One region of the Exiguobacterium sp. s133 genome, then DNA from elsewhere that is predicted to be linked to it. Evidence: riboswitches for the same ligand, from Rfam matches in the RefSeq annotation. Region 1 holds a riboswitch; the other holds the start of a gene.
The links. A riboswitch is a leader RNA that binds a small molecule or an ion and turns the genes downstream of it on or off. The one in region 1 is predicted to bind thiamine pyrophosphate.
Positions count from the first base shown of each region.

Region 2: it holds a riboswitch for thiamine pyrophosphate, as region 1 does, so the genes downstream of both, KNP96_RS13215 (ECF transporter S component) here and KNP96_RS06290 (3-oxoacyl-ACP reductase) in region 1, are expected to answer to the same signal.

Region 1 covers NZ_JACSMK010000003.1:266,976-274,752, forward strand. The annotation lists gene KNP96_RS06285 (LLM class flavin-dependent oxidoreductase) at 1-399, opposite strand, end outside; gene KNP96_RS06290 (3-oxoacyl-ACP reductase) at 437-1,189, opposite strand; TPP riboswitch at 1,327-1,427, opposite strand; gene adhE (bifunctional acetaldehyde-CoA/alcohol dehydrogenase) at 1,577-4,171, opposite strand; gene KNP96_RS06300 (beta-class carbonic anhydrase) at 4,504-5,055, shown strand; gene KNP96_RS06305 (Na+/H+ antiporter family protein) at 5,198-6,520, shown strand; gene uptA (undecaprenyl phosphate transporter UptA) at 6,625-7,218, shown strand; gene KNP96_RS06315 (hypothetical protein) at 7,274-7,777, shown strand, end outside.
Region 2 covers NZ_JACSMK010000011.1:4,395-12,171, forward strand. The annotation lists gene KNP96_RS13200 (NAD(P)/FAD-dependent oxidoreductase) at 38-1,081, opposite strand; gene KNP96_RS13205 (energy-coupling factor transporter transmembrane component T family protein) at 1,159-1,884, opposite strand; gene KNP96_RS13210 (ABC transporter ATP-binding protein) at 1,850-3,415, opposite strand; gene KNP96_RS13215 (ECF transporter S component) at 3,412-3,990, opposite strand; TPP riboswitch at 4,090-4,188, opposite strand; gene KNP96_RS13220 (50S ribosomal protein L25/general stress protein Ctc) at 4,280-4,918, opposite strand; gene KNP96_RS13225 (DEAD/DEAH box helicase) at 5,258-7,777, opposite strand, start outside.

The sequences.
Region 1 (7,777 bases):
CCAGTCCGTCATCGACGTCACCAGGTTCCAGCCGACACGCCCGTTCGTCACGTGATCAAGGCTTAACAGTTGTCTCGCCGCTGTATACGGATTTGAAAACGTACTCGATATCGTTGAAACTAACCCGATATGATGGGTTACTTGAGAAATAGCGGTTAAATTGATTACAGGATCGAGCCAAAAGGCAGGTAGTTCAGTTGCGTTTGCAGCAGGAAAAGATTGATTGTCAGCAAAAAATACAGCATCCAGGCAACCCGCTTCCGCTAGTTGAGCCAATCGCTGATAATAACCGCTCTCCCCGATTTCTTCAATCGCAGAATCCGGCATTAACCATGCCGCTTGATGATGGCCACAGCCGTACAATAAAACACCGATGTTTAACTGCTTCGTTTTCGTCATCTTTAGGTCCCTGACTCCTTTCTCCTGAACGCTGACATCAGTTCATCGTCAATCCGCCATCTACGGTTAGATTTTGACCGGTAATGCCAGAGGCGGCTTCTGACGCTAAAAAGGCGACCAATTGCGCCACCTCTTCCGGCGTCGTCACTCTTTTTAACGGAGTTGATTGGGCAATTAAATCGAATACTTCAGCGGTCGTCACAGCACTGGCATCTGTCACTTTTAACAAGCCGCCGGAGACGACATTCACGTTTATGCCGTACTGTCCTAGCTCTGATGCAAGATTACGCGTAAAGCCGATCAACCCTGCTTTTGCCGTCGTATATTCGTGATAGGGAACTACCGGGTTTTGATACAGATTCGTGCCGATGCTGATGATGGTGCCGTTATTTCGTTCAATGAACTGCGGCAGGACACTTTGCACGACGTGGAACGCTGCTTTCAACGTGCCATCCAACTGTTTTTGATAATCTTCCCATTCCAAATCGATGAATGATTTTTGAGCGCGCGGATCGAACTTAAAATCGACTAATGCATTATTGATTACGACATCGATTTGTCCGTAATGAGCTGTCGCTGACTGCATCAATGTCTCGACGTCTTCTCGCTTCGTGACATCCGCATACAGGGCAATGGCATGTTCTGCACCGAGCTCATTTACGAGTTCCTCTGCCGCATCCTTGCTCTTATAATAATTAATCACAACTTTAAACCCATTGTTCACCAATACTCTTGCAATCGTCGCGCCAAGTCCCCGACTGCTTCCCGTCACTACTACCGTTCTGTTCACTGTCTTCCACTCCTTCATCGTCTTTTGCAACTTAAATAGCGAAGTCGTAAACAAAAAAAGCGCAACTCTCCAAAAGGAAAGTTGCGCACGTCTAAATAATCACATAACAAAAAACCGACAGACTGGTCTTCGCTGGTTTATTAGAGTCTACACTTCCCTACGCTAGTACGAACTAGTTCAGGTTCAAAGGGTTTGAGTATCTACTCATCTCAGTTTAGCAACACCCCTAGTGATTCTATTCAAGTTACCTTCACTTTAGCGGTCTTAGAAATATCTGTCAATAATGACAAGACAGTTTTATCGGTGTCTCTTCTGATTACGAACGAAAGCCTTGCCTCCGTCGACCGGAAGCAAGGCTCTTTTGAATTGCCATGATTTTTTTCTCTGTTATACGCCTTCGTACGCAAGCTCCATGATGTTCCGAAGTTCCGTCACGAGCGGCATTTTTGGATTCGCTGTCGTACATTGATCTTCGAATGCATCGACGGCCATCTTGTCGAGTTTTGCTTCAAAGTCGGCTTTTTTGATGCCTTGGGCTTTGAATGACATTTTGATGTTCAACTGTTGTCCGAGTTCTGTGATCGCTTGGATTAGTGACTCGACACCTTGTTCCGTCGTCGCTGCCGGTAGTCCGAGATAACGGGCGATTTCTGCGTACCGTTCATCAGCGATGAATGATTCATATTTCGGGAACGAAGCGAGTTTCGTCGGTTTCGCTGCATTGTAGCGGATGACGTGTGGCATCAGAATCGCATTCGTGCGACCGTGTGGCGTGTGGAACTCCCCACCGATTTTGTGCGCGATCGAATGGTTAATCCCGAGGAAGGCATTGGCAAACGCCATTCCGGCCATCGTTGACGCATTGTGAACTTTTTCGCGTGCTTCGGCATCGTCACCATTCGCATAAGCGCGTGGCAAGTAGTCGAAGATCATCTTGATCGCTTTTAGCGCCAGTCCGTCCGTATAGTCGTTCGCGAGGACGGAGACGAAGGCTTCTGTCGCATGTGTCAAGACGTCCATTCCGGTGTCCGCCGTGATTGATGCCGGGACCGTCATGACGAATTCCGGATCGATGATTGCGACGTCTGGTGTTAACGCATAGTCAGCAATTGGATACTTGACGTTTTTCTCTTTGTCCGTGATGACGGTAAACGGTGTGACTTCAGATCCTGTTCCGGACGTCGTCGGAATCGCGACGAACTTCGCTTTGTTACCGAGCGCCGGGAATTTATAGGCCCGTTTCCGGATATCGAGGAACTTTTGACGTAAGTTCGAGAACGTTTCGTTCGGTTGCTCGTAGAAGAGCCACATGCCTTTCGCTGCATCCATCGCTGATCCGCCACCGAGGGCGATGATCAAGTCCGGTTTGAAGTCGCGCATCGCTTGCGCTCCTGTCTGAACCGTTGCAACCGATGGATCCGGTTCGACTTGGTCGAAGATCCGGTAGCTGACGCCTGCCGGTAAGTTGCGGATGACTTTATCCGCGTAGCCGAACTCGACCATCGCTTGATCGGTGACGATCAACGCACGTGAGACATCTTGAATCGATTTCAAGTATTGGACTGAATTTTTTTCAAAGAAAATCTTTTCCGGTACTTTGAACCACTGCATGTTCACGCGTCGTCTCGCCACCTTCTTGACATTGAGTAGATGTTTCGCCGTTACGTTTTCAGAGACGGAGTTTTTCCCGTAAGAGCCGCAACCGAGTGTCAGTGATGGTGTCAATTCGTTATACAGATCACCAATCCCACCGTGTGCTGACGGGCTGTTGACGAGAATCCGGCAGGCTTTCATCCGCATTCCGAATGCCGTCATCAAGTCGTCATTCGTCGTGTGGATGACTGCCGTATGACCGAGGCCACCGATTTCAAGCATCCGTTCGGCGACATGGAACGCATCTTCCGTTGACTGGACGCTATACGCACCAAGGACAGGGCTTAGTTTTTCGTGTGAGAGTGGTTCTTCTGAGCCGACTTTTTCAAGTTCTGCGACGAGCATGACGGTGTTGCTCGGGACGTCGATGCCGGCTTTTGCTGCGATCCATGTTGCCGGTTTCCCGACGATGTCAGCATTGACGGCACATGTATCGGTTTTGATGACGAGCGCTTCGAGACGTTTTTTCTCATCTGCTGTACAGAAGTAGCAACCGAGTGCTTCCATCTCCGCCCGAACTTCCGCGTAGATTTCCTGATCGATGATGACTGCTTGCTCCGATGCACAAATCATTCCGTTATCAAACGTTTTGGAGAGGACAAGGTCACTGACGGCACGTTTGATTTTTGCTGTTTTTTCGATGTAACACGGGACGTTCCCCGGTCCGACACCGAGTGCCGGCTTACCTGTTGAATAGGCTGATTTGACCATGCCGGCTCCGCCGGTCGCAAGGACCATCGCGATATCCGTGTGGTTCATCAAGATTTTTGTTGCTTCGAGTGACGGTTGTTCGACCCACTGGATACAGTCACGCGGTGCGCCCGCTTTGACAGCCGCGTCACGTAACGTTTTCGCTGCTTCGAGTGAGCAGTTTTGCGCTGACGGGTGGAAGGCGAAGATGATCGGGTTACGCGTCTTGATCGCGATCAACGCTTTGAACATCGTCGTTGATGTCGGATTCGTCACAGGTGTGACGCCACAGACGACACCGACCGGTTCTGCGATATATGTTAGTCCGTTTTGAACATCTTCTTCTAAGACGCCGACCGTTTTTTCTTCACGGAGACTGTTATAGATATATTCCGTCGCAAACATATTTTTAATCATTTTATCTTCAAAGACACCACGTCCTGTTTCTTCAACGGCGAGTCGTGCCAGTTCAACGTGACGTTCGAGACCGGCAAGCGCCATGTCACGGACGATCGTATCGATTTTCTCTTGATCAAATGTCAATAATTCCTGTAATGCGGTTTGACCTTTTGCGACGATTTTATTGATCGTTTGTTCGACAGGTGATACGTCTTGTTTAATTTTTTCTTTGACAGCCATGTTAGGTTTCCTCCCTATTTTGGAACGAATCTGAGTCTGCATTTCCCTACTAAATGTTAGGAATGCCAAGCTGATATTCAATAGTTTGTGCTTTCCTTCACAAATCAATCATACCGCCTTTTTGATGATTTGTGCATGACCATCCTGTGAACTATTTCACATCATTGAAAACGTTCTCATTCTTGAAAAGTGTTGTCGGACAAGGCATCCTTTTTGAATTCCTTGCCTGTGACTTTTCTCACAGCACCTGTTTTCTTTGCTTGTCTGACGGACGAAACATCGTGTAATCTATTAAAAGATACATATTTATTTGTTTTGAAGGAGGAAGTTTCATGACAATCGTCAATCAAATGCTTGCGTTCAACGAACAATTCGTCGAAGAAAAACAATACGAACAATTCATCTCGGATAAATTCCCAGATAAAAAGGTCGTGATCTTAACATGTATGGATGCCCGCTTGACGGAACTCCTCCCGCACGCGCTCGGTCTGAAAAACGGCGATGCAAAAATCATTAAAAATGCCGGGGCCGTTCTGTCACACCCATTCGGTTCCGTCATGCGCTCGATCCTCGTCGCCTTATACGCACTCGGGGCGGAAGAAGTCATCGTCATCGGTCACCATGACTGCGGCATGAGTACGATCGACCCGGCAAACATGATTGCCGAGATGGAAGGACGCGGCATCAATCAACAAGTCCTAAAGACACTCGAAGCATCCGGCGTCGACTTGAAACAATGGTTACGCGGGTTCACGTCAGTCGAAGAAAACGTCAGTCATTCCGTCGGTCTGATTAAAAACCATCCATTATTACCACCGGGCACGAACGTCCACGGGCTCGTCATCGACCCGGGAACAGGGAAACTCGACCGCGTCGATTGCTAAACTTGTCCTTATATAGTAGAAAGAAGGTACGACCGACACCGGTCGTGCCTTTTTATGTTTTTTTCTTGACAGCAAAAAGAACGGTCTGTATGATACTTTAGTATAGTACAGTGATACCAAAAGAAAGCGTGGTTTTATAGTTATGTTCAATGCTGTTGTTTTAGCCGTTATCCTTTTATTTGTCTTAGCCATCTTCCGTGTCCACATCGTCCTCGCGATGGTCATCAGCGCTCTCGCCGGTGGTTTACTCGGCGGTCTTGGTTTAACGAAAACGATCGAAAGTTTCTCAGGCGGTCTTGGAGCCGGCGCAGAAATTGCCCTCAGTTATGCCTTGCTTGGTGCGTTCGCCGTCGCCCTGTCGAAAACAGGTTTGCCGGACGCCCTCGCACATAGCTTGATTGCTCGCTCAAAAGGAAGTGCCGATGCGACGTCGGTCAAGAAGTTAAAAGGGTTCATCATGTTCGCGATTTTATTACTCGCAATCAGTTCACAAAACGTCTTGCCGATTCACATCGCCTTCATTCCGATCATCATCCCGCCGTTACTCGGTCTGTTTAATGATTTGAAAATTGACCGGCGCCGGATGGCCATCATCATGACGTTTGGTCTCGTCACACCGTATATGTTTTTACCAATCGGTTTCGGTGATATCTATCTCAATCAGATTCTGTTACCGAACTTACAAGAAAACGGGATGGACACCGCTGGCGCATCAGTCATCAAAGCGATGGCGATTCCGGCGCTCGGGATGTTGTTCGGATTGTTACTCGGTTTATACAATTACCGGAAACCGCGTGAATATGAGATGCGGAACATCGCACCGGACGATTACGAGATTCCTGTCGTCACGAAATCCAAATTATTACTGAGTTCAATTGTCGTCATCGCGACGCTCGTCGTCCAATTGACGACGGAATCGATGATCATCGCCGCGACGACCGGCCTCCTGCTCTTCCTCGTGTTACGACTCGTCCGCTTCAGCGAAGCAGACGATGTCATCACACGCGGTATGCGGATGATGTCGTTCATCGGATTCGTCATGATTTCAGCGAATGGCTTCTCAAACGTTTTACGTGAGACAGGTGATATCGAACCACTCGTTGAAAACTCAAAATCGTTAATGGGCGATTCGCAGCTCGTCGCTGCCTTCGTCATGCTATTGATTGGATTACTTGTCACTGTCGGAATCGGTTCAAGTTTCTCGACGATTCCGGTCATCGCCGCCATCTTCGTGCCGCTTTGCATCCAGTACGGATTCAGTCTCGAGGCGACGATTGCCATCATCGGTACAGCCGGTGCACTCGGTGACGCCGGTAGTCCGGCAAGTGATTCGACACTCGGACCGACGAGCGGATTGAATGCTGACGGACAACACGATCACATGCGTGAAACGGTCATTCCGACATTTTTACACTACAACTTACCATTGCTGATTTTCGGTACGATTGCTGCCGTCATTCTTTAATGAAGAAATCATCTCGTTTTAACGACGGGGTGATTTTTTTCTTTCCATTTTGCGTGGACTTCTCTAAAATGAAGGGATGAAGTGCAATTAAAGGAGTGTGGAACGTGTTATCTAGCGTCGTCAATACCGTCTTACTATATTTAGCCGACTTAGGTTATGTCGGAATCGCGCTTGGCTTGATGATTGAAATCATCCCGAGTGAGATCGTCTTATCCTATGGTGGGTTCATGATTTCTCAAGGGACGATCGGCTGGCCACTCGCTATCGTCGCCGCCGTCATCGGTGGATTGTTCTCGCAATTGTTTTTGTACTGGTTCGCCCGCTACGGCGGTCGTCCCCTCATCTTGAAGTACGGAAAATATGTATTGATCACGGAACACCATCTTGATCTCGCGGAACGTTGGTTCGTCAAATACGGACAAGGTGTCATTTTCGGGGCACGATTCATCCCCGTCGTCCGCCATGCGATCTCCATTCCGGCAGGTCTCGCCAAAATGGATCAAACAAAGTTCTCAATCTACACGATTCTCGCGATCATCCCGTGGTCGATTTTATTTCTCTATCTCGGTGAGACACTCGGAACGAACTGGCGCTCGATTAAAGACGTCGCCGCTCCCTATACGAACGGCATCTTAATCGCAGCGGTCGTCATGATCGTCTTGTACGTCGCCCTCAAGAAACGCCAACGTACGACGTAATCCGTTTACAGCCTGTCCTACTGCGACAGGCTTTTTTTAAAAGGAGTGATTTCTATTGGAGACATCAAAAACCGTAACCATGCATCTGGATCGTGTCACTGCCTCACATATCCGTGGAACGCATATCGCGACGGGACTGACGATTGCCGGTCATATTCTACTCGTCGAACAAATCTACGATGAAAAACGGCACCGTCCTTTCTTGCATGTCCATCGGATTCATGACCAGTGGCGCAATACGATCATCATCGCCCAGGAAGACGTTGAATTCAGTTATGTCGAATCGTTTTCCGACGGACGGATCCTGCTCGTCGCCTCGCGTTGTGATGACGATGTCGACGGATCATGGTTACCGAATGCTTTTATTTACGATCAAGTCGGTCATCTGATTGACAGTTATTGTCTAGATGACGGAATTCAAAATGTCCAAGTCGATGAGCGTGACCACATTTGGGTCAGTTATTTCGATGAAGGCGTCTTTGCTGACGCCGCGACCAATTCAGTTGGGTCGTTCGGCCTCGTCGCTTTTAACGACCAGGGGAAAGTCGTCTTTAAAAAT
Region 2 (7,777 bases), on a different contig from region 1:
TTGAACCGAACACCCAGTTCATTCGAAATTCGAGTTCTTATGTCGTATAACTTTTGATGAACCGGCGATCGATCCATTGTTTCAAACGCCAGCTCAAATGATTCGTCTGATAGTGTCGTCCGTAAAGCAAGGTTCCTTGCTGATGTCCCATCGATAGAATCGTCAAGTAACGCGTTTGCGGCCGGAACGTCCGCAAACGTTCCTGATTGATGAAACGAAGAAGGTTCTCAAGCAAGACCGGTGCTTGCCGGACGGCGGTTACACCGTTCTTCGGTGTGTTCGGATATGCGGCGAGCGTCGCACAGTCGCCGACGGCAAACAGAGAAGGGTCCTCTAGCGACTGGAACGTCTCGTGGACGAGCAAAAATCCGCGGTCGTCACAATAGAGGCCGGATGCCTTGAACAAATCAAGCGCTGACGCGCCACCTAAAAACAGGACGGCATCCGCTTTGAATGATTGGCCCGACTGGAGCCGGACGGTTTGCTCATCAAGAGAGACGAACCGGTCGACGATGCGTGTCACGCCCAGCGTATCCAACCGGTCAAGGATGCTCGCTTCTGCCGGGTGTCCTGCGAGGAGCGATTCATCATGGACGAGTGTGACCGGACAACCGTCCGATTGGAATGAGGCCGCCATCTCGATTGCAGCAGCACCGCTCCCGACGATGACGGGCGACGATGCCTCTTTAAACTGACGGAGCGCCTGATCGATTTGATAATTCGGCTTGATTGTGACGCGTGACGTTGCATCTGAGACATTCCAGTCATTCGAACCGATGTTACACGATACGACGTCGTAAGAAATGATTTCGCCTGACTGACAGAAAACTTGTTTCGTTTGCGGATCGATCCGCGTGACACGGTCCTCCATCAATGTCTTTCCGTGAAGAGAACAGAGTGCTTTGACATCGACCCGGGTCTCCTCGAGTCGATACGTGCCGTCCGCAAGACCGGAGAACATTCCTGAATAATACTGATAACGGGACGGGTTGATGACGATCCATTCAACATCCGGATGCGTGCCTTCTTTGATACATTCTAAATGGGCATGACCTGCCCCGACTAATACGATTCGCTTCAAACCTTCACCTACTTCTTTAAATTAACTGCTTCCGAGACTATGATTCCCTGAATCCGTCTGCGTTAATCTAATGAATGTCATAGGACAATCCGAAGCAAGCTCGCCACGAGACAAACGAGAGCAAAAAACACTTGATCGTGACGCGTCACGACCGGACGGACATAATACGTCCGCTCGGCTTGAAACCGACGCGCTTCCATCGCAATCGCGATTTGTTCCGAACGGATGATACTGTTCGTAAAAAGCGGTAAACTGATGGCGAAAAACGTCTGCCATGGCCAAATCGAGTGCTGTTGGCGGACCCGCCGTGCTTGACGGATTGTTCTTATTTCCTGCTGAAAGATCGGAATAAAACGAATCCCTGCTAAAAAGCCATAGGCGAGCCGGTCCGGAAGCCGGCACTGATGAATCAGGCTCATGACGAACCGGGTTTGGTCGGTCGTCGCGATGAACGTCAAACTGAGGAAGACGAAGGCAAGCATCCGCAGTGCGATCAACCAGGCGTGACCGATACTTTCTTCCGTCACGCGAAACCAACCGAATGACCAAACTTCCGTACTGCCTTTTCCGAAGGCTGCCATCATCCAAAATGTCAGCAAGAACAAGACGAGGTAGGGGGAGACCCGTTTGGCGAGCATCAACAGTGACCAACCGGAGCAGCCCAATCCGACCGCAGCGAGTAAAAGTAAGGCTATCGTTTCGCGTAACGTCGGTGCCGCAATCAAAAGCACCATCACGTACAGAAGGGCACCGAGCTTGAGTGCCGGATTAATACGCGCGAGCGGGGAGTCGTTTTCCTGCACGACGTTTCACCTCCTCGAGTTGCTGATACAAATACGATAACGGACGAGAGAGTTGGTTATGCTCGAGTAACGTCTCGTCTTTAAACAAAGTGTCCGGTGTGCCGTCGAACTGAAGTCGCCCGTCACCAAGGACGAGGACCCGGTCGGCATACTGGTGGACCAGCTCCATGTCATGCGTCACCATGATCAGCGTCGTCCCGTTTAATCGAGCCTGCTCGAACATCTCGATGAGTTGACCTGTCGTCTCGGCATCTTGACCGAACGTCGGTTCATCGAGCAACAGGACGTCTTTTGGTTCTAACAACATCGTCGCGACGCTGAGCCGTCGCTTTTGACCCATGCTCAGAGCGAGGGGCGACTGACGGGCGACATGGGTTAACCGGTAGGATTGCAACGCCGTTTCAATCCGCTCCGGCGTCGGTGCATCCATGCTGATTACGAGCTCGTCTTCGACCGTCTGCTTGAGAAATTGGAGCTCTGGCTGTTGAAAGACGAATCCGACGTGTCGGTAATAGCTCCGACTTTTCCATGTCCGCAGTTCTTTTTCGAACAAGCGGACCGTACCGCCTTGCGCCGGAATCAATTTCGCCAGTGTTTCGAGCAACGTGCTTTTCCCGGCACCGTTCGATCCGACGACCATGATCCATTCTCCGGCGTGTGTTGCAAGCGACAGGTTATCGACAATCACTTGCTTACGCCGGCTAATCGCGGTGCGCGTCAGCGCGAACGTCGTGTCGTGCCGAACCGGAGGACGGATGTTATTCGTTTTTCGTAACCGCCCCGCCTGGGAAGAAGCGGGGGGCACGGTTTCCAGTTCATACGGGTAGAGGAGCGGTGTTGCAATGCCGCGTCGTTCGAGTTCAGCGCGATGCTGACCGAAGACATCAAGCGGCGGACCATCGCGTAAAATCGTTCCGCCGTGATCGAAGACGAGCACCCGGTCACTGAACGTCACACAGCGGTCAAGCTGATGTTCAATCAGAACGAGCGTCAACGTCCGGTCGTGATGGAGTTCCTCAATCAGCTGCATCAAAACCCGATGTCCTGCCGGATCGAGTTGCGCCGTCGGTTCGTCAAGCAATAGAATATCCGGCTCAAGCGCTAGGACGCAGGCGAGGGCGAGTCGTTGTTTCATCCCTCCTGACAGTTGCATAATCGGTGTCGTCAGCGGCACGTCCAGACCGACACGTGCCAGTACGGCGTCAATCCGGTCATCCATCTGACTGCGGTCGACTGAGCGATTTTCAAGACTAAAGGCAACTTCCGCTCCGACGGTCTGCATGCAGAACTGGTCGTCCGGATTTTGAAAAAGGATTCCGACCGTCCCATTCGTTTTGCAGTGGCCGCTGACATCGGCTTCGATCGCGTCAGGTAATAAGCCGGCGAGAACATGTAAAAACGTCGTTTTCCCACTGCCGCTCGGTCCGACGAGCAACGTCGTTTCCCCTTCGTGTAGCGTCACCGTCACCTTGTGCAGGACGTTGTCATGTTGCCCAGGATAGCGGACAGACAAGTCGTTACAATGAATCATGCTGCATCCGGCTTCCGCCGCTTACGCCCGATCGCATAACCGTTCAACGTCCCTGTCTTGACGAGCGCATCGACGATGACTTTCGCAAGTAATCCACCGAGCAATGCACCGCTGACGAGTTGAAGGGAAAACGTCAACAGAAGTGTCGTCGTCGTATAGTAGGCGAAACCATTGACGACAAGACTATAGACCATACTGCCGATTGCGGCGAACATTCCGGATAGAACTAACGTCATTGTGTTGAACTTCCGGTATCCGAAGAGGGCAAAAGCGATTTCGGCACCGATTCCTTGAGCGAAACCAATCAATAAGGCCGATAATCCGAAGTGACTCCCCGTGAATAATTCGACAGCCGCGGCGACGACTTCTGCAATCAGTGCTGCCCCGGGCTTTTGAATGATGTAGGCGACAAGCGGACTCGCGATGACCCAAATCCCGAACATCCAGTTCGATCCGACCGGTCCGAAGATCGCGGAAATCGGTAACCACAATGTCGACCACCCTAAGTAGAGTACCCCGCAAGCAACCGACAACATCATCATGACAATGATTTCTTTCATTTTCCAACTGTTCATGTTCCTATCTCCCTTTGGCACAACCACCAGACAAACAAAAAGACCGCCCTCTATGAAAGAGAGCGGTCGCTGAATCTGCAAACATGCAGAAAAATTGAACGAATTACCGCTCCACTTTCCTACGCTAGTATGAACTAGATCAGGTTCAAAGGGTCCGAAGTGAATCGTCTCAGCCAATGGGCTCCCCTAGTGGATGTGCATATAATGTGTACGCTATTTACTGTACCGACTCTACTGACAGTTGTCAATACAGATAAAAAAACCCTCCGCGAGGGGAGGGTAAGAAAAATTATTCTTTTTCTTCCGTGTGTTCTTCAGTAGAAACCTCTTCTGTCGCTTCAGCTGATTCTTCAGCATCTGCTTCTTCGAGATCCGCTTCAAGTGTCGATTCGACGACGGCAACGACTTGAATGTCACCTTCCGTAACGATACGGTATTCTTTTTCTTCCGGTAAATCCGAAACCGATAGAGAATCACCGAGGTTAAGATTTGTCACATCGACTTCGACGCGTTCCGGTAATTTATCTGGTGTAGCTGCAACTGTTACTTTAAAGAGTGTTTGTGAAAGATATCCACCAAGTTTTGCACCAGCCGCTTCGCCGACGAGGACGATATCTGTTTCGACTTCTGTTTCTTCATCCATTTTAACAGCGATGAATTCAACGTGCTTGATTGTTGGTGTGAAGATATCCATATCGAGTTTATTGATCAGTGTGTTGACTTTTTTACCACCGATTTGAAGTGCAACAAGTGCATTCTCACCATGTTCGCGAACGACTTTGATCAATGCTTTTTCGTCAAAGGCAATCGGTGTACTTTCCACTTTGTAACCATACACGACACCAAGAGCTTTTCCTTCATGACGTAATTGCTTTCTAAGTGAGCGTGGGCGTACTTCGCGTTCTTCTACTTTTAATGTTACTGACATGTTCATTTCCCCCTTGAATTTGGTATAGCCCTCAAAAGGTAATGAAGAAAGGAGTGGAACGAATCGTTCCGGATCAAGACGGTGCATCGAATGCTATTTCAAATTGATTTCATAAAAATGAAGATCGAAGTGAGTGGTTAGCATTTCTCTCCCAGGTCATTACGCTGATATTGAGAAACATGTGGTTGTAAAAGCAACTCGCTGATGCGGTGCTATGATAGTTATACCCCCGTAACATTAAAAGCTAAACATCAACCGGCGAAAAAACGATAGCCAGAAACCTGTTCTCCCTAGAGCAGCAACGGTTTACATCCTATTAAGAAATCGGTGCCTTTCCTCTTATTCAAGCAATTGAACCATCTCATCGACCGATAACGCAAGTGACGCCGGTTGTTCAAGTATGTCCGTCACGAGTGTCGCTTTCCGTTCCTGCAGCTCGATGATTTTTTCTTCGATCGTGCCTTTCGTGATTAATTTAATGACTTCGACCGTCTGTGTTTGTCCCATCCGGTGTGCCCGGTCAGCCGCTTGCTGTTCGACAGCCGGATTCCACCAACTGTCATATAAGATGACAGTATCCGCCGTCGCCAGGTTCAGTCCGGTGCCGCCCGCCTTCAGTGAAATCAAAAACAGATCGACTTCGCCTGCATTAAAACGGTCGCAGCGTTCGAGACGCTCCGCAATCGGTGTATCCCCGCGCAGTTCGAAATGAGGGAGGTGCAACTCATGCAGGTCGTCCCGAATCAAATCGAGCATTTTTGTAAACTGTGAAAAAATTAAGATCCGTTTGCCTGCTGCCCGTTTTTCTTGAATCAAGGCGAGCAACCGGTCCCGTTTCGCCGACCGACCACGGTAGTTTTCGACGAACAACCGGGGATCGCAACAGATTTGCCGGAGCCGGGTCAATCCGGCGAGTAACTTCATCCGTTCTTCCGGTTTTGACTGATCGAGATGCTGTAACGTCTCGAGCTGTAACTTTGCCAAGTGGGCGGCATAGAGTTTTTTCTGTGCCGCCGTCAGTTCCGTGTACTGATGGACGACTTGTTTCGCCGGCAACTGTTGCAAAACATCTTTTTTCGTCCGGCGCAGCAAAAACGGTTCGACGAATTGTTGAACGTCCCGTGCTGACCAGTCGAGAAACCGTTGCCGGTCCGGCAAGAGTGCCGGGAAGACGACGTCAAAGATTGACCAGAGATCAAGCGTCTTGTTTTCGAGCGGCGTCCCCGTCAAGGCAAACCGCCGCGTCGCCCACAGTTGTTTTAAGCTGACCGTCGTCTGCGACCGTGGATTCTTCAGATGTTGTGCTTCATCAAAAAAGATACAATCGTAATGGATCGTTTGATGATTTTTGATGTCGAGCCGGAGCGACGGGTAGGAGATGATGAGAATGACGTCGTCCGGCAAGTCTTCGAGCTGTCGTAAGCGCGACGCACGACTCCCGCTGAGCACACGAACGGTGCGTGTCGGGGCAAAGCGGTGCAGCTCTGCTGCCCAGTTGTAGAGGAGTGACGCCGGGGCGACGATCAAGACACGTGAACTCGGGAGCGTTTCGATATAACCGATGGCTTGAATCGTTTTGCCGAGTCCCATCTCGTCCGCTAAGATGCCATGACAGTCGTGTGCCGCAAGACTCTTGAAGAAGCGGACGCCGTCTTGCTGATACGGCAAAAGTTGTGTCGCGAGCGGTTCCGGTAACGCCAGTCGCTCTGTTTTTCCGGCTTTCATCTCGAGCAATCGTTCCTTCAGTTGACTGTGGACCGTCAAGAAAGCAGCCGGGGTCAACAGGGCCAAGTTCGGCACGGCAGGAACGGTCAATTCCGCTTCAAGTAACGTCTGTTCCGTCGCTTCGACTTCCTGTAACAGCCGTTTGATTTGCGTGAAGGCACGGTCTTCAAGCGACAACAATTGTCCCGAGCGTAAACGGTGGTACGTCTTTTGCGTCACGAGTGACGCGAGGACCGCCGACAGTTCTTGTTCTGAAATCCCGTCCATCGAAAACTTGAACGTCAACCAATCGAGTCGCTTCGTCACGTTGACTTCAATTTTCGGATGGAATGGACCGGGGAGCAATGCCGTTTTGATGCTCGCCGTCGCGTATAACTCGAGTTGACCGAGGGCAACCATCGGGTCAAGTAAACCTTTTAAGACAACGTAGTGATTACTTTCTCCTTCTACTACATAACGGGCTTGATCCGCGCAGAGTCCTGTCGCTTCCAAATAACGCGTCACCGCCCGCTCCGTCGACAAGTCACGCCCGATCCAGCGTGTCGGAGTCAACGGGTTGACGGTTTTGCCGTCGTAATCAAACGTGACGACGACTTCCAGGCGGGTATTGATCCGGTCGAGAGCCAGTTTGACGCGAGGGGATCCGCTGACGAGTCGGCCCCGGACAGCGGCGCTCATCCAGATGTCCGCCCGTTCCCGTAACCAGTCGCGGTCGTTCAGTAAACGGTCGAAGTAGGGCAGGGACAAGAGATAACTGCGCTGTGTCGTCAGGCTTTCGAGTGCAATCCCGCCGTCGCGGACGTCAAACCGGAGCTGCGCTTTATTTTCGCGTGTCAATGTCGCAAGATAGGTTGCAGCTGCGGCATCTTCAATTGTCGGTTGCGCTGAAAACGGTGTGATGGCCGGACGATTCGGTCCGGGCGTCCCGTAGGCTTGAATTTGTTGTAAGGCTAACAGCACTGCGACGATATGCCCACAAAACGAGGCATCCATGGCGAGCGAGGGACAGTTGCATCCGGCGTCAACACCCGTTTCCCGGAGATGAACGTGGACGTGAAAACGTGTTTCACCGGCAACTTCCGCCTCGACGAAGAGGTCACCCGGTGTGTAGTTGCGTAAGGTCACTTTTTTTGC